DNA from 3 places in the Paenibacillus sp. sgz302190 genome. Region 2 is predicted to be linked to each of the others. Evidence: riboswitches for the same ligand, from Rfam matches in the RefSeq annotation. Region 2 holds a riboswitch; each other region holds the start of a gene.
The links. Region 2 has a riboswitch for cyclic di-GMP ahead of AC6RNO_RS30670 (PilZ domain-containing protein). Riboswitches for the same ligand answer to the same signal wherever they lie in the genome.
Positions count from the first base shown of each region.

Region 1: linked by a shared signal. The riboswitch ahead of AC6RNO_RS13620 (putative motility protein) and the one ahead of AC6RNO_RS30670 (PilZ domain-containing protein) in region 2 are both predicted to bind cyclic di-GMP.
Region 3: linked by a shared signal. The riboswitch ahead of AC6RNO_RS12485 (hypothetical protein) and the one ahead of AC6RNO_RS30670 (PilZ domain-containing protein) in region 2 are both predicted to bind cyclic di-GMP.

Region 1 covers NZ_JBZYAO010000010.1:81,771-94,627, forward strand. Annotated here, with positions in the region: gene AC6RNO_RS13580 (MarR family winged helix-turn-helix transcriptional regulator) at 1-351, shown strand, start outside; gene pyrR (bifunctional pyr operon transcriptional regulator/uracil phosphoribosyltransferase PyrR) at 698-1,252, shown strand; gene AC6RNO_RS13590 (aspartate carbamoyltransferase catalytic subunit) at 1,249-2,157, shown strand; gene pyrC (dihydroorotase) at 2,178-3,461, shown strand; gene AC6RNO_RS13600 (glutamine-hydrolyzing carbamoyl-phosphate synthase small subunit) at 3,575-4,747, shown strand; gene carB (carbamoyl-phosphate synthase large subunit) at 4,734-7,943, shown strand; gene pyrF (orotidine-5'-phosphate decarboxylase) at 7,960-8,691, shown strand; gene pyrE (orotate phosphoribosyltransferase) at 8,731-9,372, shown strand; cyclic di-GMP riboswitch class I at 9,441-9,528, shown strand; gene AC6RNO_RS13620 (putative motility protein) at 9,548-9,757, shown strand; gene AC6RNO_RS13625 (hypothetical protein) at 10,103-10,399, opposite strand; gene AC6RNO_RS13630 (LysR substrate-binding domain-containing protein) at 10,812-11,693, opposite strand; gene dapA (4-hydroxy-tetrahydrodipicolinate synthase) at 11,817-12,692, shown strand; gene AC6RNO_RS13640 (RidA family protein) at 12,716-12,857, shown strand, end outside.
Region 2 covers NZ_JBZYAO010000042.1:869-13,725, reverse strand. Annotated here, with positions in the region: gene spoIIR (stage II sporulation protein R) at 1-114, opposite strand, end outside; gene prmC (peptide chain release factor N(5)-glutamine methyltransferase) at 243-1,130, opposite strand; gene prfA (peptide chain release factor 1) at 1,130-2,206, opposite strand; gene ychF (redox-regulated ATPase YchF) at 2,242-3,342, opposite strand; gene AC6RNO_RS30695 (endospore germination permease) at 3,786-4,919, opposite strand; gene AC6RNO_RS30690 (Ger(x)C family spore germination protein) at 4,972-6,099, opposite strand; gene AC6RNO_RS30685 (Ger(x)C family spore germination protein) at 6,161-7,276, opposite strand; gene AC6RNO_RS30680 (endospore germination permease) at 7,273-8,373, opposite strand; gene AC6RNO_RS30675 (spore germination protein) at 8,370-9,911, opposite strand; gene AC6RNO_RS30670 (PilZ domain-containing protein) at 10,082-10,840, opposite strand; cyclic di-GMP riboswitch class I at 10,946-11,033, opposite strand; gene tadA (tRNA adenosine(34) deaminase TadA) at 11,294-11,752, shown strand; tRNA gene AC6RNO_RS30660 (tRNA-Arg) at 11,854-11,928, shown strand; gene AC6RNO_RS30655 (helix-turn-helix domain-containing protein) at 12,473-12,724, shown strand.
Region 3 covers NZ_JBZYAO010000008.1:226,295-232,998, reverse strand. Annotated here, with positions in the region: gene AC6RNO_RS12490 (MFS transporter) at 9-1,232, shown strand; cyclic di-GMP riboswitch class I at 1,355-1,447, shown strand; gene AC6RNO_RS12485 (hypothetical protein) at 1,539-1,844, shown strand; gene AC6RNO_RS12480 (exopolyphosphatase) at 1,986-2,900, shown strand; gene gloA2 (SMU1112c/YaeR family gloxylase I-like metalloprotein) at 3,038-3,430, shown strand; gene AC6RNO_RS12470 (hypothetical protein) at 3,420-3,545, shown strand; gene AC6RNO_RS12465 (GyrI-like domain-containing protein) at 4,349-5,224, shown strand; gene AC6RNO_RS12460 (alpha/beta hydrolase family protein) at 5,258-6,148, shown strand.

The sequences.
Region 1 (12,857 bases), on a different contig from region 2:
ATAACGCTGGTGCAGGGTGCCGTTCTTAATCATGTAAACCACCATCCGGGCCTGTCGCTGAAGCAGTTGAGCCAGAAGCTCGGGCTTGCGCACAGCACGATCTCGGGCATTGTGGACAGGCTGGAGAAAAAGAACATGGTCGAAAGGCGCACGGACGAAAACGACAAACGGTTTATACGGATATATATGACTAAAAATGTCGAATCGTATTTGTTGCACAAGCGCCCCATGCTGCTGGATGCCGCTTTGGCCGCACGCATGGAACAGGTCGGCGAAGAAGACCGCGAGCAAATCCGCGCCGGATTGAAAGCGCTGGAGAAACTGCTTTTGCAAGATCATAAAGGCTGCTAAGCAAATACAGGATATGCCGGACGGAGTCCGCCTGGCCCTTTAGGTATTTAATGGTTGACTTCTCATGTCGAAAATGGCATAATTCTATCAAATGAATAAGTACCTTTAAAAACAGTCCAGAGAGGCTGGCAAGGTAATCGTAACGAGAAGACGGCACGCGGGCGAACAGGTGGTTCGTCCATGTGATAAGCTTGAGGGATGCATATGCCCTCATGCCCCGGTCTGTCTCTGCGTGCGCACAAGTAACTCCTTGCCGAACGATGGCGAGGAGTTTTTTAGTTTCTCTGCAAGCTGAAGCTTACGAAGCGAGTTTTGCCGGTGCAAAACTTTTTGGGAGGCGGATTGGATGGACGAGACAGCTGAACACAGCATTATGGACGAAATGGGAATTCGCAGAGCGTTGACGCGGATTGCGCACGAAATACTGGAAAAGAATAAAGGCGTAGAGACGTGCACGCTGATCGGAATTCGGACCAGAGGGATTTATTTGGCCAAACGCGTGGCGGAGCGGATTTTGGACATCGAGGGCGTGCCGGTTCCCGTCGGGGAAATCGACATCACTTCGTACCGCGACGACCGGATTAAGGTGAAGTCGGTGGACAACGTCCAGGAAGGCGGCAAGCTGCACATCCAGGATAAAAGAGTGATTCTGTTCGACGACGTGCTGTTCACGGGCCGCACCGTGAGGGCGGCGATGGATGCGCTGATCGACCTCGGCCGGCCGCAGATGATACAACTGGCCGTACTGATCGACAGAGGGCACCGCGAACTGCCGATCCGGCCCGATTATGTAGGCAAAAACGTTCCCACTTCGAAAAGCGAAAAGATTGAAGTGCAGTTGACGGAAATTGACAATAAGGATCAAGTGATCATTTTACAGCATAGGGGGAAACAGGAATGAGCATCGCGGGCGTACAAACGACGAAACATTTCTTGGGTCTGAAAGGGCTTGACGCACAGGAGATCACCGGCATTTTGGATCGCGCCGCCTACTGGGAGCAGCATCCGTCGAAGGTGACGAAAGAGCTGCAGGGCCGATTCGTGGCGAACCTCTTTTTTGAAAACAGCACGCGAACCCGTTTCTCTTTCGAACTGGCGCAAAAAAGGCTTGGCGCGGAGGTGCTGAATTTCTCGGCTGCGGAATCCAGCGTGCAAAAAGGCGAGTCCATTTACGATACCGTCCGGACTTTGGAGTCGATGGGCATCGACGCAGGAGTCATCCGCCTGAAGCCGACCGGCATTCTGCAGGAGTTGGCGGAAAAAATCAAAGTGCCGCTCATCAACGCGGGGGACGGCAATAACGAGCATCCAACGCAGGCGCTGCTTGATTTGTACACGATGCGCAAACATTTCGGCGACATCAAGGGGCTGACGGTTGCGATCGTCGGCGATATTTTGCACAGCAGGGTCGCCCGTTCGAACCTGTGGGGACTGCGGGCGCTCGGCGCGAACGTGAAGTTCTGCGCGCCGGACAATATGCAGGCGCGGGAGCTTGGCGAGTACGCGCCGTACGTATCCTTCGAAGAAGCGCTTAAGGCCGACGTCGTGATGATGCTCCGCGTGCAGCTGGAGCGCCACGACAAAGGCATAATCCGCTCGGCGGAGGAGTACCGCGAGCAGTACGGATTGACTGCGGAGCGGGCCGGCCGCATGCAGCCGCATGCGATCATTATGCATCCGGCTCCGGTGAACCGGAACGTAGAGATCGACGACGAACTGGTCGAACATGAGAAATCGAAAATTTTTACGCAAATCGCAAACGGCGTGCCGATCCGCATGGCGGTCATCGAGCGGGCTTTATCATAGAACAGGGGGAAGGCTTACCAATGGGAATTTGGATACTGAACGGATGGACGGTAAACGCCGATAACGAACGGGTCAAACAGCACATATTCATCGAGAACGATACGATCGTCCAGGTTCTGGACGCCCAAAGCGCAGCGGCTCCGGTCACGGAAGGACATACGGTCATCGACGCGGCGGGCAAGCTGGTCGCCCCGGGATTCATCGATATGCACGTCCATCTGCGCGAGCCGGGTTTTGAGCATAAAGAAACGATTGCGACAGGAACGCGCTCGGCAGCCAGAGGCGGCTTCACGACGATTGCCTGCATGCCGAACACGCGGCCGGTCATCGATACGCCGGATACGGTGAATTACATACTGGACAAGGCGCAAACCGAAGGCGTCGTCCGCGTTCTGCCGTACGGCTGCATTACGAAAAACGAGCTCGGCCGCGAGCTCACGGACTTCGCCGCTTTGAAGGAAGCCGGCGTCATCGGCTACACGGATGACGGCGTCGGCGTGCAAAGCGCGCAGATGATGAAAGATGCGATGGCGCTGGCCGCATCGCTCGTCATGCCGATCATCGCGCACTGCGAGGATAACACGCTCGTCGAGGGCGCGCCGGTAACGGAAGGCGCGTTCGCCCGGAAGCACGGACTCAAGGGGATTCCGAACGAATCCGAGGCGATTCATGTAGGGCGCGACGTGCTGCTGGCCGAAGCGACCGGGGTTCACTACCACGTATGCCATGTCAGCACCGAGCAGTCGGTTCGTCTGATCCGCCACGCGAAGCAGTTCGGAATCAAAGTGACTGCCGAGGTATGCCCGCATCACCTCGTGCTTTCCGATGAAGATATTCCAGGGCTTGACGCCAACTGGAAAATGAACCCGCCGTTGCGTACGCCGCGCGATGTACAGGCTGTGATCGAAGGGCTGGAAGACGGCACGATCGACATCATCGTAACCGATCATGCTCCGCACAGCGAGGAAGAGAAAGAGAAGGGCATGCAGCTTGCGCCGTTCGGCATTCTCGGCTTCGAGACCGCGTTCCCGCTGCTGTACACCAAGTTCGTCCTGACCGGCCGCTGGACGCTCGGCTTCCTGATCGACCGGATGACGGCGAGACCTGCCGATGTGTTCGGCCTTCCGTACGGCAAGCTCCAACCGGGCGCCGCGGCGGATATTACGATCGTCGATCTCGAAGAGGGACGCGAAGTACGCAAAGAAGAGATCGTATCGAAAAGCAAAAATACACCGTTTATCGGCTGGAAACTGCAAGGCTGGCCGGTTGTTACGATTGCGGCGGGAAAAGTTGTTTGGTCCTAAGCACTGTACGGCGAGTGGAAACTCGTGTATATTTATACAGAAGAATCTTTATTTATGCAGATCATTGACGGTTCGCATGGATCGTTCGAACATAACGAAGGAGTTGAAGAAACATGCAGGCAAGATTGTTGCTGGAAGACGGCACCCTTTTTACAGGCAGATCGTTCGGCAGCGAGGGTGACTCGGTCGGAGAAGTTGTATTCAATACAGGGATTACCGGTTATCAGGAGGTGCTTTCCGATCCGTCGTACTGCGGCCAGATCGTGACGATGACGTATCCGCTTATCGGAAACTACGGCGTTATCCGGGACGATTTCGAGTCCGTGCGCCCGTTCATTCACGGGTTTGTGGTTCGCGAGCATGAAGAAATCCCGAGCAACTGGAGAGCGCAATACACGCTCGGCAGCCTGCTCAAAGAATACGGCATCATCGGAATCAGCGGCATCGACACCCGCATGCTGACCCGCAAAATCCGCCATCATGGCGTTATGAAAGCTTTGCTCACCACATCCGATAAATCGGTTGCCGAGCTGTCGGAAATGCTCAAAGCGACGCCTCTGATGACAGACCAGGTATCACGCGTGTCCACCAAAAGCGTTTACGGCGCACCAGGCCACAAAGAGCGCGTCGTGCTCGTCGATTTCGGCGCCAAAAGCGGCATTATCCGCGATTTGAGCAAACGCGACTGCGACGTCGTCGTCGTGCCTCAAGACGCTACGGCCGAGCAAATTCGCCGGCTGGCGCCGGACGGCATTTTGCTGTCCAACGGCCCTGGGGACCCGAAAGACGTGCCTCACGCGGTGCAAATGATTAAAGAACTGCTCGGCGAATTCCCGATCTTCGGCATTTGCCTCGGCCACCAGCTGTTCGCGCTCGCTTGCGGAGCCGATACGGAGAAGCTGAAATTCGGCCACCGCGGCGGCAACCATCCGGTTAAAGATCTGATTTCCGGACGCTGCTACATCACATCGCAAAACCATGGCTACACGGTCAAGGAAGATTCCGTCGCCGGAACGGAACTTGACGTGACGCACATTAACAATAACGACCGTACGATCGAAGGTTTGAGACATAAAAAGCATGCGGCTTTCTCGGTTCAGTATCATCCGGAAGCGGCGCCGGGTCCTTTTGACTCGAGCTATTTGTTCGACGATTTTATCGCGATGATCCGGGAGCACAAGCTGGCTAACCCGCAGCTGCCGCGCCAGGCGCAAATGCTCGCGGAATGGAAGGCGCAAGCAGCAAAGACAGCGGACAAGGGGGAACTGCAGTATGCCAAAAAATAATACGCTCAAAAAAATTCTCGTGATCGGCTCCGGTCCGATTGTTATCGGCCAAGCCGCCGAGTTCGACTATGCGGGAACGCAGGCGTGCCAGGCTTTGAAAGAAGAGGGCATGGAAGTTATTTTGATCAACAGCAACCCGGCCACGATCATGACCGACACGAATATGGCCGACAAAGTATATATTGAGCCGATTACGCTTGATTTCGTAACGCAAATCATCCGTCAGGAGCGTCCGGACGGGCTGCTTCCGACGCTGGGCGGCCAGACGGGGCTGAACATGGCTGTGGAGCTGGCCCGCGCAGGCGTTCTGGAAAGCGAGAATGTGAAGCTGCTCGGCACTCAGCTGACCGCGATTGAAAAAGCGGAAGACCGCGACCTTTTCCGCGATTTGATGAGAGAGCTGGAGCAGCCGGTGCCTGACAGCGTCATCGTGACGACTGTAGCCCAAGCGCTTGATTTTGCCGGTGAAATCGGCTTTCCGATTATCGTACGTCCTGCTTACACACTGGGGGGAACAGGCGGCGGCATCTGCAACAGCATTGAAGAATTGAGCGAAACGGTCGCATCCGGGCTTCGCTACAGTCCGATCGGCCAATGTCTCGTAGAAAAAAGCATCGCCGGCATGAAAGAAGTCGAGTACGAAGTGATGCGCGACGCGAACGACAACTGCATCGTCGTGTGCAACATGGAAAACTTCGATCCGGTTGGCGTCCATACGGGCGACAGTATCGTCGTGGCTCCGAGCCAGACGCTGTCCGACCGCGAATACCAGATGCTGCGTTCCGCATCGCTGAAAATTATCCGCGCGCTGAACATCGAAGGCGGCTGCAACGTGCAGTTTGCACTCGATCCGCACAGCTTCCAATATTATGTCATCGAAGTGAATCCGCGGGTAAGCCGCTCCTCGGCACTCGCTTCCAAAGCGACGGGCTATCCGATCGCCAAAATGGCGGCCAAAATCGCCATCGGCTACACGCTGGACGAAATTGTCAACCCGGTAACCGGGCAAACGTACGCTTGCTTCGAGCCGACACTGGATTACATCGTATCGAAAATTCCGCGCTGGCCGTTCGATAAATTTACGGCGGCAAACCGCAAGCTCGGCACGCAGATGAAAGCGACAGGGGAAGTAATGGCCATCGGCCGTACTTTCGAAGAGTCGATTCATAAAGCGATCCGCTCGCTGGAAATCGGCGTGCACCGTTTGTTCCTGAAAGAAACGGATTTGCTGGATAAGGAAACGCTGGAGCTTCGCCTGCAAAAGCCGGACGATGAGCGCCTGTTCCTTTTGGCCGAGGCTTACCGCAGAGGCTACACAGTCGAGCAGCTGCAAGACTTGACGAAAATCGACTGGTGGTTCCTGAACAAACTGGCCGGCATGATCAAATATGAGGCGGAAATCGCCAAATCCGATCTTTCCGCGGCATTGTTGCTGGAGGCGAAGCGCAAAGGGTTTACGGACCGGGCTATCGCCGAAATTCGCACGCTTGCCGGCTGCACATCGTTTACGAAAGAAGCGGAAGTGCGCGCTCACCGCTTGCAGCAAAACATCAAGCCTGTATACAAAATGGTAGACACTTGCGCGGCCGAGTTCGAAGCTTCGACGCCTTATTACTACTCGACCTATGAGCAAGAGGACGAAGTAACGGAAACGAGCAAGGAGAAAGTCGTCGTGCTCGGCTCCGGTCCGATCCGTATCGGCCAAGGCATCGAGTTCGACTACTCCACCGTGCATGCGGTGTGGGCGATCCAAGCCGCCGGCTATGAAGCGGTCATTATCAACAACAACCCGGAAACCGTGTCCACGGACTTTAATACGTCAGACCGCTTGTACTTCGAGCCGCTGTTCTTCGAAGACGTGATGAACGTCATCGAGCGTGAAAATCCGATCGGCGTCATCGTGCAATTCGGCGGCCAAACCGCGATCAATCTGGCGGCCCCGCTGGACAAAGCCGGCGTGCGCATTCTCGGTTCCGACCTCGAAAGCATCGATACGGCTGAAGACCGCAAAAAATTCGAAGCGCTGCTGGGAAAACTGCAAATCGCGCAGCCGCAGGGCGGTACGGTAACGTCCGTCGATCAGGCGGTAGGCGTTGCCGCAGGGCTTGGCTATCCGGTGCTCGTTCGCCCTTCTTACGTCCTCGGCGGACGCGCGATGGAAATCGTCTATTCCGACGAAGAATTGCTCAGCTACATGGAGTATGCGGTGAAAATCAATCCGGAGCATCCGGTTCTGATCGACCGTTACATGCTCGGCAAAGAAGTCGAAGTCGATGCGATTTGTGACAAGGAAACGGTTCTGATCCCGGGCATTATGGAGCATATCGAACGTGCAGGGGTACACTCCGGCGACTCGATCGCCGTCTACCCGCCGCAGACGGTTTCCGCTGAAATTAAACAGAAGATCATCGATATTACGACAAAAATTGCGCTCGAACTGAAAGTTGTAGGACTGGTCAACATCCAGTTCGTCATCTTCAACGATGAAGTGTATGTGATCGAGGTGAATCCGCGCTCGTCCAGAACGGTTCCGTTCCTGAGCAAAGTGACGAACATTCCGATGGCGAATGTGGCAACCCGGGTCATCATGGGGCAAAAGCTTGCCGATATGGGCTACGAAAGCGGCTTATGGCCGGAAGACCACTACGTATCCGTGAAAGTGCCGGTGTTCTCCTTCGCGAAGCTGCGCCGCGTGGACACGACGCTCGGACCGGAGATGAAATCGACCGGCGAAGTGATGGGCCGCGATACGAACTTTGCAAAGGCGCTGTACAAAGGCTTGATCGGCGCAGGCATGAAAATTCCTGCTGCAGGTTCGGTCGTCGTAACGGTGTCGGACAAAGATAAAGACGAGGCGATTGAAATCATGAAAGGTTTCTACCGTCTCGGCTACAAAATTATCGCCACAGGCGGAACGGCCAAAGCGCTGGAAGAAGCCGGCCTCCCGGTAACGACAGTGAACAAGCTGAGCGAAGGCTCGCCGAACATTCTCGACCTGATCCGCGGCGGCGAGGCGCAGTTCGTTGTGAACACGCTGACGAAGGGCAAAACGCCTGAGCGTGACGGCTTCCGCATTCGCCGCGAAGCGGTGGAGAACGGCGTTGTCTGCATGACGTCGCTTGACACGGTCCGCGCGCTCTGCAACATGCTTGAAGCGGTCAACTTCTCCTCCCGTGCCATGCCTGTGCATGCTTAAGGGGCGGTGAGTGCGAATGAGTACCTACACTCGTGCGGACGTTGCCGGAAAGATTATGGTCGCTCTGGATTACCCGACAGCCGAAGGGGCCAAGGAGCTGCTGCGGCAGCTCGAAGGCATCCCTTGCTATATGAAAGTGGGCATGCAGCTGTTTTTCGCTGCGGGCCCAGGCTTTGTAGCCGGTCTGAAGGATAAAGGCTATAAAGTGTTTTTGGATTTGAAAATGCACGACATCCCGAACACGGTGAAGGGCGGGGCGGAGAGCATTACGCGCCTCGGCGCGGATGTGTTCAACGTCCATGCCGCCGGCGGCAAGCGGATGATGGAAGCGGCTCTCGAGGGCGTGGACAAAGCCCTCGCTCCGGGAGCGGGACGCCCGATTGTCATCGGCGTCACCCAGCTGACCAGCACCGGCCAGCAGGTGCTGAACGAAGAAATCGGCCTGACAGGCACTGTCGAGCAGGCCGTGCTTCGCTATGCCCGCCTGGCGCAGTCGGCGGGGCTGCAGGGCGTCGTTGCGTCACCGCTTGAAGTGACGCAAATCAAAGCGGCGTGCGGTGACGCATTCGTCACCGTAACGCCGGGCATTCGCCCTGCGGGCGCCGATATCGGCGACCAGACGCGCGTCATGACGCCGGCTGAGGCGTTCGCGCAGGGCACCGATTTTGTCGTGATCGGCCGTCCGATTACGGCGGCGGCCGATCCCAGAGCGGCGATGGAGTCGATCATCGCCTCCGTCGCGCTTTGACGGGCCTGCCCCTACATTCGAAAGGAACGGTGAGAGAACATGAGTCAGCTTGAAACGATAGCGAAGCGAGTTGCTTCCTCATTATTGGAGATAGGAGCGGTAACGCTTCGCCCGCAGCAGCCTTTTACGTGGACATCGGGCCTCAAGTCGCCGATTTATTGCGATAACCGGCTGACCATGTCTCATCCGGCTATACGCGAGCTGATTGCAGACAGTTTTGTGCTGCTGATCAAGGAAAAGTTTCCGCAAGCCGAAGTGGTCGCCGGCACGGCGACTGCCGGCATTCCTCACGCGGCATGGGTCGCACAGAAGCTGGGCCTGCCCATGATATACGTCCGTGACAAAGCCAAAGGCCACGGCAAGGAGAACCTGATCGAGGGGACTGTTAAGCCCGGTCAGCAAGTCATCGTGATCGAAGACCTGATCTCAACCGGCGGAAGCTCGCTGAAAGCGGCTTTGGCCGTTAACGATGCGGGGGCGAAAGCATTGGGCGTTCTCGCGATCTTTTCCTATCAATTGGATAAGGCGGCGGACGCTTTCCGGGAAGCCGGAATGCCGCTTCATACGCTTTCCAATTATACGAAGCTGCTTGAAGTAGCTTTGGAGCAAGGAGCAATCAAAGAAGAAGACATGGAACTCCTCCGCTCCTGGCGGGCAAATCCGGCTCAATTCGGACTGTAATCTTGCGCAGAAATTGACGATTTAGGATAAATGGCCTATACTGAAGGGGCGCAAAGTTCTGCCTGACATCTGCGAAACGGCAAACGGCGCGAAAGCGTCTGACGCAAAGCTACAGGGGCTAATCGGCTTGCAGCCGTACGCCAGCCAGCTACCGAACGGTGAGAGGAGGAAGATTATGAGCGTAAATGCCCCGCTATCCGCGGTCGGAAGCGGCAATGCTTTGCAGCAAGCAGTCGGACTGCAGCTGCTGAAAAAAATCAATAATACGCAAACGGCGCAAGCAAGCGTGATGCTGGAAGATTTCGCGAAATCCCAGCAGCAAGTTGCGGCGGCCGCCGCTTCAGTCACCCCCCACTTGGGGCGCAGCATCGACATTCGTGTATAATTGCACAAAGCCGGGAAGCTCTACCTTTTCGAAAAGGAGAGCTTCTTTTTTTGTGGCTTGGCGCGCACCGGATTAATACTTGCTCGTTAAGGCCTAATTGGTCTGGCAACGTAGAATGAGCCTCGCATTTACGAGTTTGTCGCGCAATATTCTTGCAAAAACCCCCATGACGTCGTGGACATCACCCCACAGAATGAAAATAATTCAGGTCTATTGTGTCTATTTTCGTATAAAGTGGAGCATTTTGCGCTTTGACGAGCTTGCCGTGGTAAATTCCTGCAGAACGCGGAGCATTTTGCGCATTGACGATCTTGTCGTGGTATTATCCTGTAGAAAGTAGTGCTTTTAGCACTTTGACGAGCTTGCCGCGAAAAATTCCTGCAAAAGTGCAGTTTTTTTCGTATTAACGAGCTTGCCGTGGTAAATTCCTGCAAAAGTACAGTTTTTTTCGCCCATATACGGGGTTAGCGCCAGTTTGGTCGGAAATTCCTGCACAATCGCAGGCTTTTCCTCCAAACGAGCCGTATCCATCGAAAAAGCCTGTACTTTTGCAGGTTTTGCTGGAGCTATGCCTCTTTTCAAACGGCTGGGCCGTTCTAATTGGGTGGGGATAGAGTGCCTTCCCGCAGTTAAAGCCGACAATGTACATCTTACCAACAAGCGAGGGCGGGGGATGCGATTACGATGCGGCTCCAGTCAGGCGAGGCCGTTTCTCAACGCCCGCAAATCTCAGGCGCGCGTTGTGTCGCCGACGCATGTCGAAGCTCAAAAAAGCATAAAGAAAAAAGAAACTTATGGCAACCTGGTTGTTGATAAGTTTCTTTTTTTGGGGTATGATGCGAGTATTGAAATGATAACAATTCTCAACTCGGGCGGAGAACGCGGGAAGCGTCCTTACAGGCTGTTTGTGCCGGCCCGAGCGATGACGCGGATCGATCGCACTGCGTGCGGTGTTGCGCGGCATGACGCCGGTCGACCACGACCACCCAGCGACAACCCGCAGCAGAAAAGGCTGCTGGTGGCTGGCAGCCGTCGAGCGTTTCAGCGGCGGAGCTTAGGTTGGTTGAGGCGCCGACAACATGCCGATGAAAGCTTGCAACGCTTGGGACATCCATTTTTTGGGGTGGATGAGCAGTTGCAGGTCCACGCTTAAATTCGGATGAGCGATCGGGATGACGGCAAGCTGCTTGCGTGCCAGTTCGGATTCCACGGCGATCCGGGGCAGCAGGGCGATGCCTAGCCCGTTCATGGCGCACTGCTTGATCGCTTCCAGGTTGCCCAGCTCAAATCCGATGCGAAAAGGGATGCTCTGGTCTTTCAGCAGCTTTTCGAACAAGTTGCGGTATATGCAGCTTTCTTCCGTGACGATAAATTCGTTATGCCCAAGATCGGCCAGCGAAACCTGCTCCGCCAGCGCCAGCGAGTGGCCGGGAGGGGCGACCAGCACGAGCGGTTCTTCCCGAACTTTGATGCAGCGAAGCTGGGTGTCGGCGGGATATTGGTCGAGGATGAGCCCGACATCGTAATCGCCCTCTTTTACTTTCGCAATCAGCGACGTTTCATCGTCCGGCAAAAGTTGGATGCTTAAACCGGGGAATTGCTGTTTGAATTTGTGCAAATAAGGCGGCAAATAATAGGCGGCCAAGGAATCGATCGTGCCGATCGTCAGCGCGCCGTTAACTTGCCTGGCAATCATTTCCTTAGACTGGTCGTAGAGATCGAGCATTTGCACGGCGAGCTTCAGCAAGCTTTCACCCGGAGGCGTAAGCCTCAGCTGCCGTCCGTATCTTTCAAAAAGCGGCACTCCGTAATCCCGCTCCAGCTTTTGAATCTGCATCGTCACGCTGGATTGCGCGTAGCCGAGTTCTTCGGCTGCCCGGGTGAAGCTTTTTTTCCTTGCCACTTCGCGGAACGTCCGAAAATAAGTTAAGTCCATGCCAGCCACCTCATATTATCAATATTTTTGATGAGCGTTATCATTTATTATAGCTAACAGTGATGAACGGTTCCATGCTAAAGTGAAGTAACGATAAAATTAACTATTCGGAGGTTGTTCGCCATGCTGACTGAACGAGAGCTTCAAGGCATATATGTACCTGTTGTTACGCCTTTTGACGATGAGCGGGAGGTGGATGTGGCTTCTTTTTACAATTTGGTATACCAGTTGTTCGAGGATGACATCGACGGATTGATCGTTAACGGAACGACGGGAGAGTCGCCGGGGATATCGGAGGAAGAGCTCGCACTCCTGTTTGCTGCGGCGCAAACCGCACGGCAAGCATCGGGTACGAACGCGCCGCTTGTCGTCGGGACAGGCACCAACGATACGGCTTCGACCGTGAAAAAGACGGAAAAAGCCGGCCAACTGGGTGCAGACGCAGCCCTTGTCGTCGTTCCGTACTATAACCGGCCGAGCCAGCAGGGCATCGTTGAGCATTTTCGCCGCGTCGCGGAGGTTGGCGTGCCTGTCATCGTATACGAGATTCCGTATCGCACCGGAGTTGCGCTGGAGCTCGATACGGTACGGACCATTTTTGAGATCGACGGCGTTATCGGCATGAAAGACAGCACCCCCGGGATTCATCTTGTGTCCGAGCTTTCGCGGCTTGGTTCCAAACCGGTGCTGTGCGGAGATGATATGAATCTGTTTGCCGCTCTGTGCTGCGGGGCCAAGGGGGCTATGAGTGCTTCGGCGAACGTGGAAACGGACCGTTTTGTCGACATGTACAACCATTTCAGGGAAGGCCGGCTTGCCGATAGCAAACGGCTGTTTGAGGAACTGCTTCCGCTTATCCGGCTGTTGTTTGCCGAGCCGAATCCTGCGCCGCTGAAATGGCTGCTGGCCCAGAAGGAGCTTATCGCATCGGACGCAGTGCGGCTGCCTATGGTTCCGATTAGCGGCGCGCTGCAGCAGAAACTGGCCTCATACGTATAAGGATGGAGGGAGGAGGAGCCGGCGTGATGCGCAAGCAAGTATTTTCGGGCTCGCCTTGGGAACCGCGGGTCGGCTACTGCCGGGCAATCCGCGTAGGCGGCAGGATTGAGGTGGCGGGAACGACGGCGATGAGAGATGGCGAAGTCGTTGGAGTCGGCAGCGCCT
Region 2 (12,857 bases):
CGACGCCACGACCGCGGCATTCGTGCGATTGCCATCCCAGCTTGCAAGCAATACGATAAGTGCAAAAGCCGTATACCATAAAAATTTATAAGAACGATTCACTCTCTTTACCATCTGGAAAAGCCCCTTTCCCTTCGCTTCTACCAGACAGTATGGGCAAAAATAAAAGGGGCTAAACCTAGCAATCTATTTTATAATTCGATAGAAAAATAGGATGAAAGAGAGAGGAACGGGATGGTCCCTCAATCCCGCTCCGGCGCACGGATCGCCAGAACGTGGCGATCGATGCCCGCGAGATCCGGCACTATGCGGATCTCGTCCCAATCGGCGGCTTCCCGCAGCATAGCCGCCACGTCCTGCGCCTGCCGGATGCCGACCTCGAACCCGACCACGGCCGGGATTCGCGGCAGCAGCGGCAGCTGCCCGATCATGCGGCGGTACAGGTCCAGCCCGTCCGGACCGCCGAACAAAGCCGTGTGCGGCTCATACAGCCGCACCTCGGGCATCAGCGCCGGAAGGTCGCTGTCCGGGATATACGGTGGGTTCGACACCAGTATATCCGGCGCCAGACGGCGCTCGATATAAGGCTCGAGGAGATCGCCCTCGAGCCACTCCACACGCGCGGCCACGCCGTGCCGCCGCGCGTTCGCGCGGGCCATCTCCAGCGCTGCCGCGGAGATGTCGCTGGCCGCCACGCGCCACGCAGGGCGCGCGTGCGCGACCGTCACCGGGATCGCGCCGCTCCCGGTGCCTACGTCCGCAAGGAGCGGCGCGCCTTGCGGGAACAGCCGCGAGCCCTCGTGCAGCACAGCTTCCACGAGGAGCTCGGTCTCCGGCCGCGGAATCAGCACCGCGCCGCTAACGGCAAAAGGAAGGCCGAAAAACTCCTGCTCGCCGGTGATATACTGCACCGGCTCGCCCGCGGCCTTCCTGGCCACGAGCTGGCTCCAGCGGTCCGCCAGCTCCGGCGGCAGCTGCTCCTGCCAGCCCAGGAGCAGTTCGGTCCGGCTCCAGCCCAGCAGGTGCTGGAGCAGCAGCTCGGCGCAGGCGGCGGCTTCCGCCACGCCCTGCGCCGCCAAAAAAGAAGAAGCCTCTGCATAGGCTTCTCTAATCGTCTTCGCAGTCGGCATCACATCGCCTGCTCCCCTTTTTCCAGCAGCTCGGACTGGGATGCGATCGTGAGCGCCGACACGATTTCGTCCATGTCGCCGCCGAGCACGGAATCCAGCCGATGCAGCGTCAAGCCGATCCGGTGATCCGTAATCCGGCTTTGCGGGAAGTTGTAAGTCCGGATGCGCTCGCTGCGGTCCCCGGTGCCGACTTTGCTTTTGCGCTCGCCGGCGTATTTCGCTTCCTCTTCCTCGCGCATCTTGTCGTAAATCCGGGTGCGCAGCACTTGCAGCGCCTTTTCCTTGTTCGAGTTCTGCGATTTGCCGTCCTGGCAAGTCGCCACGATCCCCGTCGGGATGTGCGTCACGCGCACCGCCGACTTGGTCGTGTTGACCGACTGCCCGCCCGCTCCGCTGGAGCAGAACGTATCGACGCGGATATCGTTGTCGCTGATGTCGATCTCCACTTCTTCCGCCTCCGGCATCACGACCACCGTCGAAGTCGACGTGTGAATCCGCCCGCCGGACTCCGTTGTAGGAATGCGCTGCACACGGTGCGCGCCGCTCTCGAACTTCAGCTTGCTGTAGGCGCCTTTGCCGGTGATCATGAAGATGATCTCCTTAAAGCCGCCCAAATCGTTCAAGCTGGCGTCGAGCACTTCGGTCTTCCATCCTTGCCCATCGGCGTAGCGCGTGTACATGCGGTACAAATCCGAAGCGAACAAAGCCGCTTCGTCGCCGCCTGCGGCGCCGCGGATTTCCACGATCACGTTCTTATCGTCGTTGGGGTCCTTCGGCATCATGAGAATTTTGAGCTGTTCCTCCAACTGCGCGGATTGATCCGTAAGTTCATCGATCTCCATTTTGACCATTTCACGCATCTCGTCGTCCAGTTTCTCGTTCTGCATGATTTTGGCTTCTTCGAGCTGTTCCGTCACACTTTTGTATTGAATATAAGCGTCGTACGCTTCCTGCAGATCGGATTGCTCCTTGGAGTACTCTCTGAGCTTCTTCGTATCGCTGGTAACATCAGGATCGCACAGCAGCTCGCTTAATTTCTCATAGCGATCCGCCAGTGCCTGAAGTCGATCTAACATTTCGGATCACTCCTTTTTATCGATTTTCTTTTATTTTAAACGTTAAAGCGGAAATGCATAACATCTCCATCCTGCACGACGTACTCTTTGCCTTCCAGACGAAGCTGGCCTTTTTCCTTCGCTCCGTTCATCGAACCCGCCGCGGTAAGATCATCGTAGGAGACTACTTCCGCGCGGATAAAGCCGCGTTCGAAATCCGAGTGAATCACGCCGGCCGCCTGCGGGGCTTTCATCCCCTTGCGGATCGTCCATGCCCGTACTTCCTGCACGCCGGCCGTAAAATACGTATATAAACCGAGCAGCTTGTAAGCCGCTTTAATCAATCTATTCAAGCCGGACTCCTTAAGTCCCAGCTCTTCGAGGAACATCGCCTTCTCCTCGTCCTCCAGCTCGGCGATTTCCGATTCCACCTTCGCGCTGATCGGCACAACCTCGGCATTTTCCTGAGCGGCAAATTCCTTCACCTTTTGCACGTACGGGTTGTCGTCGGCGGAAGCCACATCTTCCTCGCTCACGTTAGCCGCGTACAGAACCGGCTTCATCGTCAGCAAATGAAGATCGCGCACAATCAGCTTCTCCTCATCGCTCAGATCCAGGCTGCGCGCCGGCTTATCGGCATACAGCGCTTCTTTGATGCGCTCCAGGCATTCCACTTCCGCGACATATTTCTTGTCGCCGCCCTTCAGGTTTTTGCGGGAGCGCTCGATGCGTTTTTCCACCGAATCCAGATCGGCCAAAATCAGTTCGAGGTTAATCGTCTCGATATCGCCGATAGGATCGACTTTTCCGGATACGTGCGTAATATTTTCGTCCACAAAGCAGCGCACGACATGCACGATCGCGTCGACTTCGCGGATATGCGCCAAAAATTTATTTCCCAGACCCTCGCCTTTGCTCGCGCCCTTGACCAGACCCGCAATGTCGACGAATTCGAAGGCGGTCGGGACGATGTTCTTCGGCTCTACGATCTCGACCAGCCGCTGCATTCTTTCGTCCGGCACTTCCACGACTCCGACATTCGGATCGATCGTGCAGAACGGATAATTCGCAGATTCCGCACCCGCCTGTGTAATTGCGTTAAACAAAGTCGATTTGCCCACGTTCGGCAGACCGACCACTCCGCAAGAGAGACCCATTTATATTCACTACTCCTTGATAGTCATTTTGTCAAATTCTTAAATCATTATATATTAGTCCACGCCTAATGTCACTTATCTGAAGAGACTTCCGCAAGCGAAAAAACCGCTTAATTACTCTCAAACTGCCCAAAAACCCCCGCGTCAGAGGCGATAGCCACAATCTGCCTGTCTGAACGATAAAAAAACTGCAAAAATACATGAATTTGCGTCCTTGATAGCTGGCTATGAAGAATTCCTGCAAAAGTGCAGGCTTTTCACCTAACATATGGACTCAGATTTACTTTCAGCGGAAATTCCTGCGCTTTTGCAGGTTTTTCGCCAAAATAGGCCAATTTCTCAAAAAAACCTGCACTTTCGCAGGTTTTCTCCCAGCCAAACTGTCTCCTGTCCAGTTGTATAGTTCCACGACCGACACTGGGAGAGACGCGCGCCCATGACAATTATTTGTCCGTTTCTTGCGGTCCAAGAGCTCCGGCCGGATCGCCGCCGCGGTGCAAACGGTCGTAGAACCAGAGGTAACCAAGCAGGCAAACAGGCAGCGCATATTCGACGCCAAGTATAGCCCAAGTGAGAAATTGATCCATCTTGTGGCTCTGATTGAAGGTCGGCATAAAAAAACACGTCCCGACGGCAACCAGCAGCCAGAGCAGACGAAAATGACTGCGGTGATCCTGTTTCCCGAACAGCCAGCTTGTACAAAATACGCTTAAGTAAAAAGTAGGTATCCATGATAGTGAAAAAATAAATAAATAAAATGAGATAAACAACACCTCGATCCGTTCGATAAACTTGAACTCGATGGCTTTCAGGATGTTGACCACCGGTTCGTTATACTCTTTCACTTCGTAAGGGCTATAGTACACGAAACAGACGATCGTGACGGACAAAAATATGAGCATCGTCAACGTGTTGGATGCAATAACGCCGACGGAAGCCTTTTGCTTGTTCATCAAAAACGGATACATCATCATCGTTGTGCCGAATCCCCCGAAGGCTAAGAATGACGTTTGGTACGCCATGAAAACAGGCCCCCAGCCTTCCTTAAGAACGGGCAGAAGATAGAGCCAGTGGGCGTCCTTGAGCGGAGGCAGGTAGGCAAACGGAATCCACAAGGAAATAAAAAAAACAAGCTCCGCATATCTCCCCGTAATTCGCAGACCGCTGCGCGCAACAACATAAGTGGGGATGAGCAGCAAAAGCATGATGAGAAAGGCCGGTGTTTGCGGCAAAAGCCACTGGTTCGTATAAAGAACGAGCCTTGTAATCCCTGCGTATCCGTAATAAAAGAAATAAAGGGCAAACAGGATGCTCCCCGCCTTGCCCGCCCATTTGCCCATGTACCGCGTCAACAGATCGAGCAAGGTTCCGTCAGGGTATTTTTTCATGATCCGGACCATAATCAGGCTCGCCGATGTCGAGAAGATCCAGCCGATAATAAGAGCGATCCAGCCGTCCGTACCTACCCGCTGAGCCAGTAATTGCGGCAAATCCAACAAACCCACGCCCACTTGAACGCCGGAGCTGATACAAATAAACTGCATGAGCGTGATCTCATTATACGCATATTTTTTCAATATCCATCACCCTCCGGACGGTTTTGAGCGCTGATTGGGGTTCGCCAAACGTTTATTTCACAGGTCCCATAGCTCTTAACGTTACTTTTACCGAAACATGAATGTCCGCCTGGGCCAGCGCCTCGCCCCATTGATCCTGAACCTTCTTATACTGCTGATACTCATACGCACGGGCATAGAGTCCAAGTCCGATCGGATCGATTGCATACTTTTGGAATTTCTTTACAACGGCCTCAAGCTGCTTTTGTATCTTTTCGGAAACGATTTGTTCCAGCTCTTTTCCTTTTTCCTGAACATCGTAAGGAAATAATTTCTCCGTCAGTCCGATTAACATGTTGACGTTCAAATTGAATTGAAATTTGTCCTGACGATAGGCAACTTTCGTTTTCGTCTTTACTTTATCGGCGGAAAAACTAAATTTGTCATTCGCGAACGAATCCGTTGACGTTTCTCCGGGAATCGGCAGCGTCAAGCTGACGGCCTTTTTCGCCCGATTTTGCAATATTCGCAGCAAGACGGTTTCCGAAGAGTCCAGTGAAGCGACATACTTGCCCTTATGATTCAGAAGCGCCGTTCCGCGAAGCGCAACTTCATTCTTATTCAATTCGATTTTGGCAATGCTGGGAGTCATCCCTTTTTCAAACATTTGCCGGTGCAGCTCTTGCACTGTCGTCTTCACCGTTTCCGAACGGGCGTCCTTCGTGTCGACCATCCCCCGCAGCAGTAAAGGCAGCATCGGCTGATCCTTCGGATTCAAATAAATGATCTCGGAAAGAGGTCCGTCGAAATAAAGGACCCTGTCGGCTATCGTATTTTTCGAATCGCGAAAAAGGACGTCCGTCATCGTGAACCAGTCCTCATGCTTCAGAAGGCGTTTGCCGACAACGAATACCTGGTAGTTCTTGCCTGTGAAAACGCCTGACGAATGGGCGTCCTGCCCTGCTCTCGACTCGCGAAACGTTGGCGCTTTAGCTTTGGTTTCCCGGCTCTTCTTCTTGACATTTCTGCTGAACACCGGAAAAGTCGAGTACATGACAGGATTATTGTCCGGATCGAGGTCCAAGCCGAGCGCAAGGGGGAGATTGGCGTCTTCCATATCCAGACGGTCGGAGCATCCCGGCATCATGACGAAGGCTATGGCAATAGCGATAAGCCTGATATACAGTGAACGCTTGATCATAAGCATCTCCTCCACTCAATCGTTCTTGCGCCCTGTCAATCTCCCTATGGCGTCGCAAACTTCACTTCACGGGCCCCATACTTTCCAAAGTGACTTTCACGGATACATGTACGTCCGCTTGGGCGAACGTTTCTCCCCAATAATCTTCCACTTTCTTGTACTGCTTATATTCAAAAGCGTTTGCGTAGATCCCTAAGCCGAACGGATCGATTTTATACTTTTGTATTTTCCTGATGAGGTTCTCGAATTTCTTTTGCAATTGTTCGGCGATCAACTGCTCCAGTTCGGTTCCCTTTCCTCGCATATCGTAAGGAAATAACCGTTCCGTCAGCGCAATAGGCATTTTAATGCTCAAATCGAAACGAAATTTGTCGTCGCGATAGGAGGTCTTGACCTTCGTTTTTATTCTTTCGGAGCTAAAGCTTAACTTGTCCGAATTAAGCGGACCACGCTTCGGATAGCCGGGAATGGATAGCGTCAAGCTGACCGTTTTTTTCGCTTCACTTTGTAATATTTGCATGTAAATGGTTTCTTCCGCATCCAGAGAAGCGACATATTTGCCCGTATGATCAAGGAGGGCCGTTCCTCTCAACTTAATCTCATTATCCATCTGAACTTCAGCAATATAGGGAGTCATCCCCTTCTCATATATTTGCCGGTGCAGCCCCTGCATCGTTGTTTTCACCGTCTCCGATCTCGAACTCTTCGTATCGACCATCCCTTTCACTAATACGGGGAGGAACGGCTGGTCTTTCGGACTCATGAAGATGACTTCAGAGAGAGGACCGTCGTACATAACGACTCTGGAGGTTAACGTATTTTTTGCATCGCGAAAGAAGACATCCATAATCTTGAACCAGCCGGGATGCTGCAAGAGGCGTTTGCCGACAAGGATGACAATAAGCTTTCTGCCCTGAAAAATGCCCGGCGTATAGGCATCCAATTCTCCCCTCCCCTGTCTGACCGTCTGCACAGGTACGCCGAGTTCCTTGCTTTTCTTCTTGGCGCTTCTGCTGAACACAGGCATAACCACAAAGTTAACCTCTTTATTATTCTCATCGAGATCATAGCCCCCCAAAAGCGGGATTGCGGCGTCTTCAAGATCCAGTCGGTCGCTACAGCCCGAGACGATGATAGCCATGACGATAGCCAGCATAAAAATCCGCCGTTTGTTCATAAGTTCTTCCTCCACCGGAACCGGTCATGCATCCACATCAAAATGATTAAAAAAACGGGAAATATGTATTCCACGACAATCCCGATGTAAAGAAGAAATTGTCCCATCCGGTCGTTCTGATTGAATGTGGGCATGTAGAAAAATGTGCCGACAGCAAGCAGCAAACAAATCACACGCAAATGTCCCCGATGATCCTGCTTGCCGAGCAGCCAGCTCGTGCACACTACGCCCAAGTACACGGTCGGAACCCATGCCAAGGAAAACATTAACAAATAAAACGCTATAAACAGCACTTCGATACGTTCCGCAAACTTGAATTCGATTACTTTCAGTACATTGACCCCAGGCTCGTTGTATCCGGTAATTTCGTCCGGGCTGAAATAAACAAAACAAATGATCGTGACGGATAAATGAATGAACAGTGTAATCGTATTGGAAAAGACAATATTCATGGAAGCTTTTTTCTTATTCTGCAAAAACGGGTAGAACATAAACGTCGTTGAAAATCCTATGTAAAAATAGAGCGCTTCCGGTACGCCATGAAAAATAGGCATCCACCCTTCCTTCAGCACGGGAAGCAAATGAAGCCAGTGGGCTTCTTTTAGCGGAAACAAATAAATAAACGGTAACCACAGCGAGAGGAGAAATACAATTTCCGCATATCTTCCCACAACCCGAAGTCCACCTCGAGCAATCACATACGTGGGGATAATCAGCAGCAGCATAAGGAGAAAGGGCGAAGTTTGCTGCAGCAGCCAGGCCTTCGTCATTAATACCGTGTATACGAGCCCTATGTATCCGTAGAAAAAGAGATAGAGAGCAAACAGGATGGCTCCCGCTCTGCCCGCCCATTTGCCCCAGTATTTCGTCAGCAAATCAAGCAAGGTATCATCGGGATTTTTTTGCATAATCCGGATAATGATCAGGCTTGCCGCTATCGTTAAAGCCCAACCAAGGATAAGCGAGATCCAGCCGTCCGTACCCGCCTGTTCGGCCATTATTCTGGGCAGCGCTACAAAAAAAATGCTCACCTGCAAGCCCGAATTGATAAAAATGTACTGTAGGGAGGTAATCGTATGACCCGAATTTTTGCTCATTTATCGTCACCCTTGGAACGGCTGGGACCTTGCCGCATCGGTTGAACCGGCCTCGCGCTGACAGGACGCCTATCCATTTTCCATAACGGCAAGCGAACGAACGCGTCCTTCCAATCGACCAGCCGGATCGGCGCGAGCGGAGTGCTGTAAGGAGTTCCGAGAGATTCCAGCGAAATGAGGTGTCCGACCATCGTCATCATCCCGACAATAATGCCAACGAAGCCGAACATCGAAGCGGCTATCATCATCGCGAAGCGAATCAGCCGAATGGCGGCGACCATATCGTAGTTGGGCAGGATGAAAGAAGCGATGGCGGTAAAAGAAACGACAATAACCATAATATTGTTGATGAGCCCCGCCTGTACGATCGCCTGGCCGATGACGATGCCTCCGACAATGCCGACCGTTTGCCCGACCGGAGCGGGCAGCCGAATTCCCGCTTCCCGCATCATTTCAAGCGTAAGCTCCATAATGACCGCTTCCACGAAAGGAGGGAACGGCACACGTCCTCTGAACTCCCCGATCGTGAGCAGCAATTTGATGGGAATGATCTCAAAGTGGTAAGAAATGACAGCTATGTAGAACGCCGGCAAAAAGACGGCGACAAAGAACGCAAAAAGTCTCAGCAGCCGGATAAAAGTAGCGATCGACCAGCGTGTGCTGTAATCGTCGACGCTCTGAAAAAACGATGTGAACGAGGCCGGACCGACGAGCACGCTCGGAGAACGGTCTACGACAACGACGAATCTTCCCTGCAAAACTTGCGATGCTGCAGCATCCGGCCGTTCCGTCAAAATAAATTGCGGAAACGGAGAATACGGATTATCCTCGATCAGCTCCGCCAACTCGCCGGTATTAATGATCGTGTCGATATTCAGCATCTGAATCCGGTCTTCCAGCTCCTGCAGCACCTCGGGATGCGCGACATCCTCCAGGTATAGAACGGATACGATAGTATGCCCGCGTTGCCCTACTCTTAATTCCTTTATTTTCAATTCGCGGTTGGGAATGTAGCGCCGGATAAGCGCAACGTTCTGAGTGCTCGTTTCAACAAAGCCTTGATGCGCTCCTTTCAGGGACGCCTCAAGCTGCGGATCTGCAATCGCCCGCTGCGGCCAGCCCTGCGTATCGAGAGAATACGACTCCGCCCGTCCGTCGACAAAAAGTATGCTGCGGCCATGCAGAACTGCGACCTCGATTTGCGCCCACGCCTGCAGCGTAATAACCTGACCGATTGTCAAAATAAAATCGCCGTCCGCATCGTCGCTCCCATCGTCGAATTGAAGCGGGCGGAGCACGTTGTTGTTGATCGAGTTTTTATCCACGAGCCCGCTCAGATAAACAAGCGCGGCTTGCTCTCCCGTGCGCTTGATTGTAAATTGCCGTACGATCAGATCGGGAGTTTGCGTAAACAGGTTATGTAAATCGGCGATATTTTGCGATAGGGACGTACCGATGGAGTCGTTATTTTGCTGACGATTGGACCTCTGCGGGGCTGAATGATACTTTCTCCTGCCGAACAAGTTCGAAAAGCGCATCGCTCATCACCTCATTTTTGATGTCTGCTTCTGCTGTTCCATTGAACGATGGTATCAATTATAACCTTGCGAATTGTCCCTAATCTTATGCATAACTTGCGCAAATAGATTGACACTAACTTGCTGCGACGAATCGCCGGCGCCGTGTTTGAATAAAAAAAAGCCCGCGGTTATTGATGCACCGCAGACCGGATATCCATGACTTTTTTCAATTTGATGTCTTGTTTTTGTACGAAGTAGGCCTCGACCTGATTTTTCAAAATAAAGGCCCGCAGCGCATTCGTTTTATTTTCCGGAATTTCAACGTATCGGACTCCGTAATAAAAAAAGCCTGCACCCAAAGCCTCTCTTCGGACGATTTCGGTTACGCAAGATATGGAAAAACCGAGCAGAAGCTCGATTTCGAGCCGCGCGCTATTTTCCAGACTCATATTTTTATCCGCATTCATATTGTTTTCAATCACAAATCCTACGCCGCTCAAGCTGATATTTTTGACGCTAAGGCTGATCGGATGCTCGAAACTTTGCTTGTTTCTCTTATTCTTGTCATGCAGACTGTGCAGCAAGCCGCCCTGAACGACATCGATTCGCGGGTGCTCCCTCTTCTCCGTAAACTTCTTCCGGTTATCGGGCGGATTAATCACGATGATCGAACCCTCGTCTTTGGCCACGACCGACGTCTCAAAAACGAATAGCCCCGATTTGGAATAAACCGTAATCTTGACCTTGTCCCCGAGCCGAAAAACATCGTATTGAGGCAGCTCGATTTCGATAATGTCGCCAAGCACGTACGTTACTATTCCCGTCGCTACAAAATCGCTTTTATCCAGCACCGCTTTGCTGTCAATCAAAATTTCCGCGTCGTTGCCTTCCTTGCTTCCGTAGATTTTGACCAAATCCATCTTTCTCTCCCTATCCGACAGCTTCATGGCATATCCTCCTGTTCTCTACAAACAGATTAGGCTATAAATAAAAAAATAGACTGTCCCTTCCTGTCGGGGCAACCTATTTACCTAAATCAAACAAGCTTGATTTCCGGTAACCAGGCTGTCATGGTTCTTGTAGAACTTTAGACCCTCGGCTTTGCGTCCTTGCCTTTCGGCAAGTTTGCCCTTATCAAATCTGATCTCGTTATGTATGCGATTATACCTATCAGTAGGTTAAAAGACCTAAAATTTTAATTCTAGTATACCTAGTTTAGCCGTCGGATTCAACCGTTTTCGCAGGCAGCTTGATTTCAGAGCGGCGAGTCCCTACAATGAAACTCATATATCCACAACTTTTCAACTTATCCACACACTTGTCCACAGAATGTTAACAACGAATGCTTGTTCGACTTCTATTCACATGTGGATAACATTTTTTTAAGCGAGGTGTCCCCTGTGGATGAACATATATATTGGATGCGGGAAGCGATCCATGAAGCTTTGAAAGCCGAAACGATCCGTGAAGTTCCAATCGGCGCTATTGTCGTGCGTGACGGTGAAATTATAGGCCGCGGCTACAACCTGCGCGAAACGTCCCTGGATCCGACCGCTCATGCCGAGATGATCGCGATCCGCCAGGCCAGCGAGCATTTGCAGGCGTGGCGTCTACTGGACTGCAAGCTCTACGTCACGCTGGAGCCGTGTCCGATGTGCGCGGGAGCCATCGTTCAATCGCGCATTCCGCAAGTGATCTATGGTACCGCAGATCCCAAAGCAGGGTGCGCCGGCACGCTGATGAACCTGCTGCAGGAAGAACGTTTCAATCACCGCGTCGACGTAATCAGCGGCGTGCTGCAGGAAGAATGCGCAGCGCTGCTGACCCAGTTCTTCCGCAAGCTTCGGAACAAGGTCTAGAAGTCTGTTCGATCCGAACCTAGATTCCTAGACCGGCAAGCTGGCAAGGCAAGAGCACGGTTGCATGACGAAAAACTCCGTGTTAAAATAGTCTTTGCTATGCGCCCGTAGCTCAGCAGGATAGAGCGACAGTTTCCTAAACTGTGCGTCGCGGGTTCGAATCCCGCCGTGGCGCGTATAACCCCGCTTTAATCGGGTGGAATCAAACGCAATTTATGCGAACTTCTTACGGTAATAAACGTAGGAAGTTTTTTTATTTATGGACTTATGAGCTGGCTTATTTCGAAGCACAGGTTAACAACGCGCTGGCGCGCATACTCCTCAGTCAGAAAACAGCCACCTTCATACGGCAAAAGCCGCCTGAGGACGTACGCACGTATGTCCCATCTTCGCGCAACTTTACGCGTGATATCGTAACGATTTCGTCTTCCGGTTCGAGAATCAACGCTACATTCTCTATTAGTAGATACGCATTCCAATCAAAAACTAACATTTCATTAGCAACGTCATCCCGATGTTTCATTCGTACCGTTATCTTGCGAATAGCCATCACCTCCTTTCCGGTCAGGACGCTCGCGTGTAAACTGAGGTTCCGTATGTGAAATGAAATTTATAATATCATTTTGAGTTATTATCTTAAATTGATATTAACCCAATTTGTTAATAACGTCAAGCGTTGTTATTGTGGTAGAATGGAAATTAATAGGAGCGTGGTTTTCGTTGATTCGTTTTAAGCTTTCGGAGATGTTAGATAAACGTGGGATGACCATGTACCAAATAAGCAAACAGACTGGCATTCGACCGAATACTTTGAGCCAGTGGGTTAACAATGAAAAATTACGTGAGGAAGACAAACACGTTAAAGCAGTTAGTGTTGAGGTTCTTAATCTATTATGTAAAACATTAGACTGCACTCCTGCTGAGCTGTTCGAGTACATAGCAGACAACGATCAAAAGACCAAGAAACCATAATAGGGGCAGTGGTAGCCGTTTACGTGCAGACTGAATCGGAATAATCCAATGCGCCTCTGACTTGCAACCCCCTTTACATGCGTTATCGCACATGATATAATGAAACCGTTAGGAGGTGATGTAAATGCTTACC
Region 3 (6,704 bases), on a different contig from region 2:
CATCTTCCATGAATCGGCTGCGAAGTTTCTTTGCATCTTATCATCCTATTGTACATACTTTGATTCTTGGAACCGTCATGGCCCGGGCGGCTTCTTCGATGAGCCTGCCGTTTTTGGCGATATATTTGGCCAAGCATACTTCCATGAGCGAGGTGGCGATCGGCGTCGTCATCGGCATGGGTTCACTGGCGGGGACGGCGGGGGGGTTCATCGGAGGCGCGCTTTCCGACAGATTCGGGCGCAGAGTGATTATGCTTGCGGCGCTTTTGGGCTGGGCCGTCGTCTTTACGGGCTTTGCCTTCGTCAAGCTGCCGCTGCTGTTCATGCTGCTGAACATGGTCAACGGCTTATGCCGCTCCTTTTATGAGCCCGTATCGCAGGCTTTAATGGCCGACCTCACGGAACCGGACAAAAGGTTCAAAGTTTTTTCCATGCGCTACATGGCGATTAACGTCGGCGTAGCCGTGGGCCCTTTGCTGGGGGCGTATTTCGCGACGCTGGACGGTTCGCTGCCTTTTCTTCTTACGGGCATCGTATATTTTATTTACCTGGTGACTTTGTACGTGCTGCTGTCGGTTTTCGGCATCAAGCAAATTGAAGGGGAGAAGAAAGCCCCGGTGACTTTCGCCTCGGCCTGGACCGTTATCCGCAGCGACATTTCTTTCAGGTACTACACGATCGGCGGGATTATCGGAGCAATCGGCTATTCGCAGGTGATGGTGACGCTGTCCCAGTATATGCAAAAAAGCTTCGCCGACGGCGTGCAAATGTTCGCGCTGCTCATGAGCGTGAACGCGATAGCGGTGATCGCGATGCAAATTCCGCTGACCCGCTGGGCGGAAAAATACAGCCCGCTTATGGCGGTAACGGTTGGCAACGTCATGTTCGCGCTCGGAGATGTCGGCTTTGCCTTGTCGCATACGACTTTTCTTCTGGTCGTCTCCATGGTCGTTTTTACGATGGGGGAAATTTTGAACTATCCCGCCGCCAGCCTGCTAATCGATAAGCTGGCTCCCGAGCATATGAAAGGAACGTATTTCGGCGCGCAGACGTTTACGAATTTGGGCCATTTTATAGGGCCGTGGGTGGGCGGATTGCTGCTGGTTTATTACGGAGGGCACGTATTGTTCCTCGTTATGGCTGTCGTGACAATCGGCGGAAATTTGTTTTATACGCGCGGATCTCAGCGCTTTCACCGGGTCGGGAATGTGTCTAAAAAAGAACAACTTTGAAAAATGGTTCTAATTACCTAATATAATATTGTAAAATAGGTATAACAGAGTATTCGAATTCGCCAAAACATACCTTATCCTTGATAGTAGTAAAAAGCGATGATTTGACAGCTTTCGATATGGCTCGATAATAGCAAACCTGGCGAAAGCCAGCGACGCAAAGCTACAGGGGCTTCCTTGTTCGTCAGGGGACACGATGCCAGCCAGCAGCCGAAAGTCAGGGCGACGATAACAGTTCCCCCTCCTTTTCAGACGTAGGTGGGGTTTTGCTTATGAAACAATAAAACAAAGGGAGGATCCAGCAGCATGCAGCCTGAATGGATGCAAAATGAAGAAGAAGTAATTACTTCGCTGTGTGGTAACCATGTTGCCCGTCTGGTACCATCCTCGGATGGACCGAAGTTGATGATTAACCGTGAAGAATACGCGCTGAAAGAAACTTGCTGGGATATAGAAATGTTTCACGGCCGGAGCAGCAGCATTTTGATCTTTTACTGGAAGGGTGAAGTAAAGCTTTCCGTGAAATTTCCGCCGTTATCTCAAGTGGAAGCGTTCCTTTCCAGACTATTCCAATGTCTAACATTCAAAATGAGGACGGTTCAGCCTGTTTAGGCTTACCGTTCTTTTCTTTTGCCTGCGGGGCATTCTAAAGATTTGTTGGATTTGTCAAAAATCGTTGTCACTTGTTGACAGTGACGCTATAATAGATGGAAAATAAAGTAGTTCTGCAGGACTAATTGGAGGATACATAACATGAGGTTGATCACTCGTTCGGATTTTGACGGGCTTGTTTGCGCGATGCTGTTCAAAAAATTGAACATGGTAGACGAAATGAAATTCGTACATCCCAAAGATGTGCAGGACGGCCTGATCGAAGTGACGTCTAACGATATTTTGGCGAACGTTCCTTATGTGCCGGGTTGCGGCCTTTGGTTCGATCATCATTCCAGCGAGTTGGAGCGGATGGGGAAGAGGGTCGAGTTCGAGGGAGAGACGCGGATCGCGCCGAGCGCGGCCAGAGTCGTATACGACTACTACGGGGGCAAAGCCGTTTTCGGCAATATCGACGATATTATGAAAGGCGTGGACAAAGCGGATTCCGCCCAGTTCAGCCAAGAGGATATTTTGAAGCCGCAGGGCTGGGATCTTCTTTCGTTCATTATGGATGCCCGCACCGGGCTCGGACGCTACCGCGATTACCGGATCAGCAACTACCAGTTGATGGAGGACCTCGTGGAGCACTGCGCAACGATGTCTGTCCATGAAATCATGGAACTGCCTGATGTCAAAGAGCGGGTTAACCGTTATTTTGAGCTGGATGCTTTATACCGCGAAATGCTCGGCAAGTACACGCGTACGGAGGGCAATGTCATCGTAACGGATCTCAGAGACGTGGAAACGATTTATCCAGGCAACCGCTTCATGGTCTATGCGCTCTATCCGGAGCAAAATATTTCAATCTGGGTCGTCGACGGGCGCAACAAACAAAACTGCGTGATCGCCTGCGGGCACAGCATCGTCAACCGCACTTCGAAAACGAATATAGGCACGCTCATGCTCAAAAACGGCGGTGGCGGGCATCATGTGGCTGGGACGTGCCAAGTTCCTTACGAAAACGCGAACGAGGTGCTGGAGCAAATTATCGCCACGATGAGAAATGACGGTTAAGAATTAACTTGCAGCCGCAGGAAGGGGAAATCCCGGAGAGCGGCTTTTTTCAGTGATGTTATTGCGCAGGTGAATGCGCTGACGTTATGATAATAGGAGATAGGTGTAGATAAATAGAGAAAACGGAGGGATAGGACGTGAATTTGCAGCGAATTCATCATGTAGCGGTCATTTGCTCGAATTATGAAACATCGAAACGTTTTTATGTCGAGCTGCTTGGGCTCAAGATCATTCACGAATCTTATCGTGAGGAGAGAAAGTCTTACAAGCTCGATTTGCAGATCGGTGTTGACGGGCAGATCGAACTGTTTTCTTTTCCCGATCCGCCGGAACGCGTCAACCGCCCGGAAGCGCGCGGACTCAGACATCTTGCATTCGCCGTAGCCGACATGGCCCAGAGCGTCGAAGAGCTTGAAAGCAAAGGCATTTCAGTAGAACCGGTCCGAATCGATCCGATTACGGGAAACAAATTCACGTTCTTTGCAGATCCGGATGGCCTGCCGTTGGAGCTCGTCGAATATGCCGAATAATCCGAATCGGGAAACGGAGCACAAATCCAAGCTGAGTTTTGCCAAAGGCTGCTTGTGGAGCGTGCTGCTGTCGGCGCTGGTGTGGGGTTTGCTGATTTGGTGGTGGCTAAAATAAAAAATCCCCGTCGATTTGCGCCAAAAGCTGCCGCATGCAGCTTCCTGGACAGGTCGTCGCGGGATTTTTTTGCAGACTCGCGGGAGCGGGGCGGAACGTGAGGCATCCCCGCGGACAAGAGGATGAAAATCGATGCATCGGAGCTAAAAAGGAAGACTCGGCTGTCAGAGTTCGAGCATCATTGGCAATGTGTGGAGAAAACCTGCAAAAGTGCATCTTTTTGCTGCTAAATATGCTGCCCACGTGTAATTCCTGCAAATCTGCAGTTTTTTCCGCCACCGTTGCGGGTTGAGCCCTCTCAGAGCGGATAATTCCTGCACATTTGCAGGTTTTTCTCCAAAACTGGCGGTTTTCGCCGAAAAAACCTGCACATTTGCAGTTTTTACAGCAGCAACTCCAGTTAACGAACGGCTGGAATGTGAACCGTCGTGCACCGGTCCGGCGAGTTCTGCTCTGCGCTCATTCGGACGGCGAAAAATCGCGCAGGTGTAGAAAGAAAATAAAGTATTAGACTGAAAAATAAAGTTGTAGACTAAGAAAATAAAGATGTAGACCAGGAAAATAAAGTCTTAGACTAACGATGCATCATTAACCGAGGGACGGGCAGATTTGTTTAAAACCAGCGAGACTGAGCAATTTCCAGAGATCGCTCTTTTGGCGAACCGAAGAGTGTGGCTGATCAGGAAACTATCTGCGCTTGGAAAGTAATGTTAGCTGTTGAGTAAAGTGAAATTCCGCAAAAAATATCAAAACAGAGCGTTCCATCTGTCGTAAAGTGAGTATATCGATATGGAGGCATTAAAGTGAATTACAAGGATTTGGTAATCAAGGCCATTACCTATATTGAGGATCATCTGACCGATGAGAGATTAAGCACCAAGGTTATGGAGGCTGCGGGCTATTCGCCGTACCATTTTCACCGGATCTTCCTATCGGTTACGAGAAACTCCGTCTCGGAGTACATACGCAAGCGGAGATTGACACAAGCAGCATACGATTTATTTTATACCAACCAAAGGATCATAGATATTGCCATCCTGTACCGGTTCGAGTCTCAGGAATCCTTCGCCCGAGCCTTTGGGAAAATGTTCTCCATCTCGCCTGGACAATTTCGAAAGCAAAGGGACATGAAGGACACGCTGTTCCGGGCAATGGAGAAGCTTCCTTTGGATGAAGTGGGGCTACAGCATTTGAATGAGAGCGTCTCCCTCGTGCCAGCTATTGTCTGCCTGAATAAGCTGCATCTGGTCGGCATGTCGATACCGGGTGTCAATTCGGACGAAGTCGGAAAGCTATGGCGGAGCTTTAGGCAGCGTTTGTTTGAAATTGAGCGAAAGCCGGATACGGAAGACATATTTTATGCGGTCATTGAACTTACAGGTAGGCAATGGGAAGTCACGTATATCGCTTGTGTCGAGGTGGCTAGCGAGGAGAGTGTAGTTCCCTTGGGAATGGTCGCTAAGCTGCTCCCAGCTGTAACTTATGCGGTTTTTACTCATAAGGGGACATTATCGAGACTCAACGATACGTTCCAGTACATTTATGAAACCTGGTTACCCCATTCAGGCAGCGTTCGTACGAATTACCCGGAGTTTGTGCGTTACGACCATCGATATCTAGGACCGATGAACGAGGATTCGGTATTAGACATCTATATTCCCGTAGGCTCGCCATATTAGGAGTATGTAGCTCAAGGAGAGGAAGAAATCAAGATGAACAAAATAGAAGACATTGTTGAAGGATATGCAGGTTGCTGTGAGGTACAAATTACCGACAACGCATTGAAGGTGACCGTTCCCATGATCGTGATGTATCCGACAGATGCACCGGAACAGACTGATAGGTTAGGGCCGTACTCGTTGGAGGTGGCCAGAGACGCAGCGCCGCTGGAGGGAAAGTTTAGACTAGTCCTCATTTCACACGGTACAGGCGGTTCACCGCTTGTGTACCGGTCGCTCGCTCGGCATTTGGCGCGCAGCGGCTTTATCGTTGGCCTTCTCGAACATCCATTTAATAACCGCAATGATAATAGTTTGGAAGGTACTGTCCAAAACCTCACCTATCGCCCCCGGCACCTTCGCATGGCAGCCGACTGGTTTTTTGAAGATGAGAGGTTTAAGGGTCTTCTACAGCCGGGAGGCTATTCGGTCATCGGGCATTCCATGGGGGGCTACACCGCGCTTGCAGCAGCTGGCGGTATCCCGACCTCCTTCCCTACTGAGAGCCCGGATGGGAAGCCGCAGCAGATCGATATCCCTCATGATTCACGCATCCGGTCCCTGATTTTGCTAGCCCCGGCGTCCGTTTGGTTCCGTAATGAGGGAGCATTAAACAACGTTCGGCTCCCCATTCTCATGTTGGATGCCGAGCGAGACCCTTACGCACTTCCTTTTCACGCGCAGATCATCATGAATGGTGTTGCTGAACCGCAAATGATTCGCTATCGGACGGTGGAGAATGCCGGACATTATTCCTTCCTGACTCCTTTCCCAGCTGAGATGATTTCACCAGCCTTTCCCCCCTCGCAAGACCCTCCCGGCTTTGATCGCGTGCAATTTCACGAAACGCTGAAGGCTGAAGTAGTAGAGTTTCTGTTGACTTAACATTAGGAACAATCACTTTCCGTCGAAATCAAATGTTAACTGAGAGTTCGATTAACTAATCGTTACGCAAACTGGGGAATGTTAGTTCAATATCAGGCTGAAACAGCAGCGGCAGTCTAAGACTTTATTTTCACGTCTTAGTCCGCCGCTGCTTACTTTATTGGAACAGTCTAAAACTTATTTTGCGAAGGCTGCCAAATTAATAATTGAAAAACCACATTAGATCAACAACTCCAGTCTAGAACTTTATTTTCAACGAACAGCAGGAGCTGCATTTCGGCTGAGAAAAGCCTGCGCACGCTGCCGGCAAGCCAGCGGCCCGATTGTGCTTGCGGTGCAGCAGCACGGGTGCGGATTGCCGGGAAAGCGAAGCTGGGCATATCCGCTGGAAAGACGCCCCATCGCCGCAGACTTGGTGGTCGGCCGACCGCCGTCATGCAGCGCAAATCTGAGCGCTAGGAACTGCGTGCACGGTTGCGCTTTGGAGGCGTCTTTTTGCAAGCGCCGGCTTGCATCGTGTCCGGCGGCGGTTACAACGATCCGGCGGGTTTTCGCG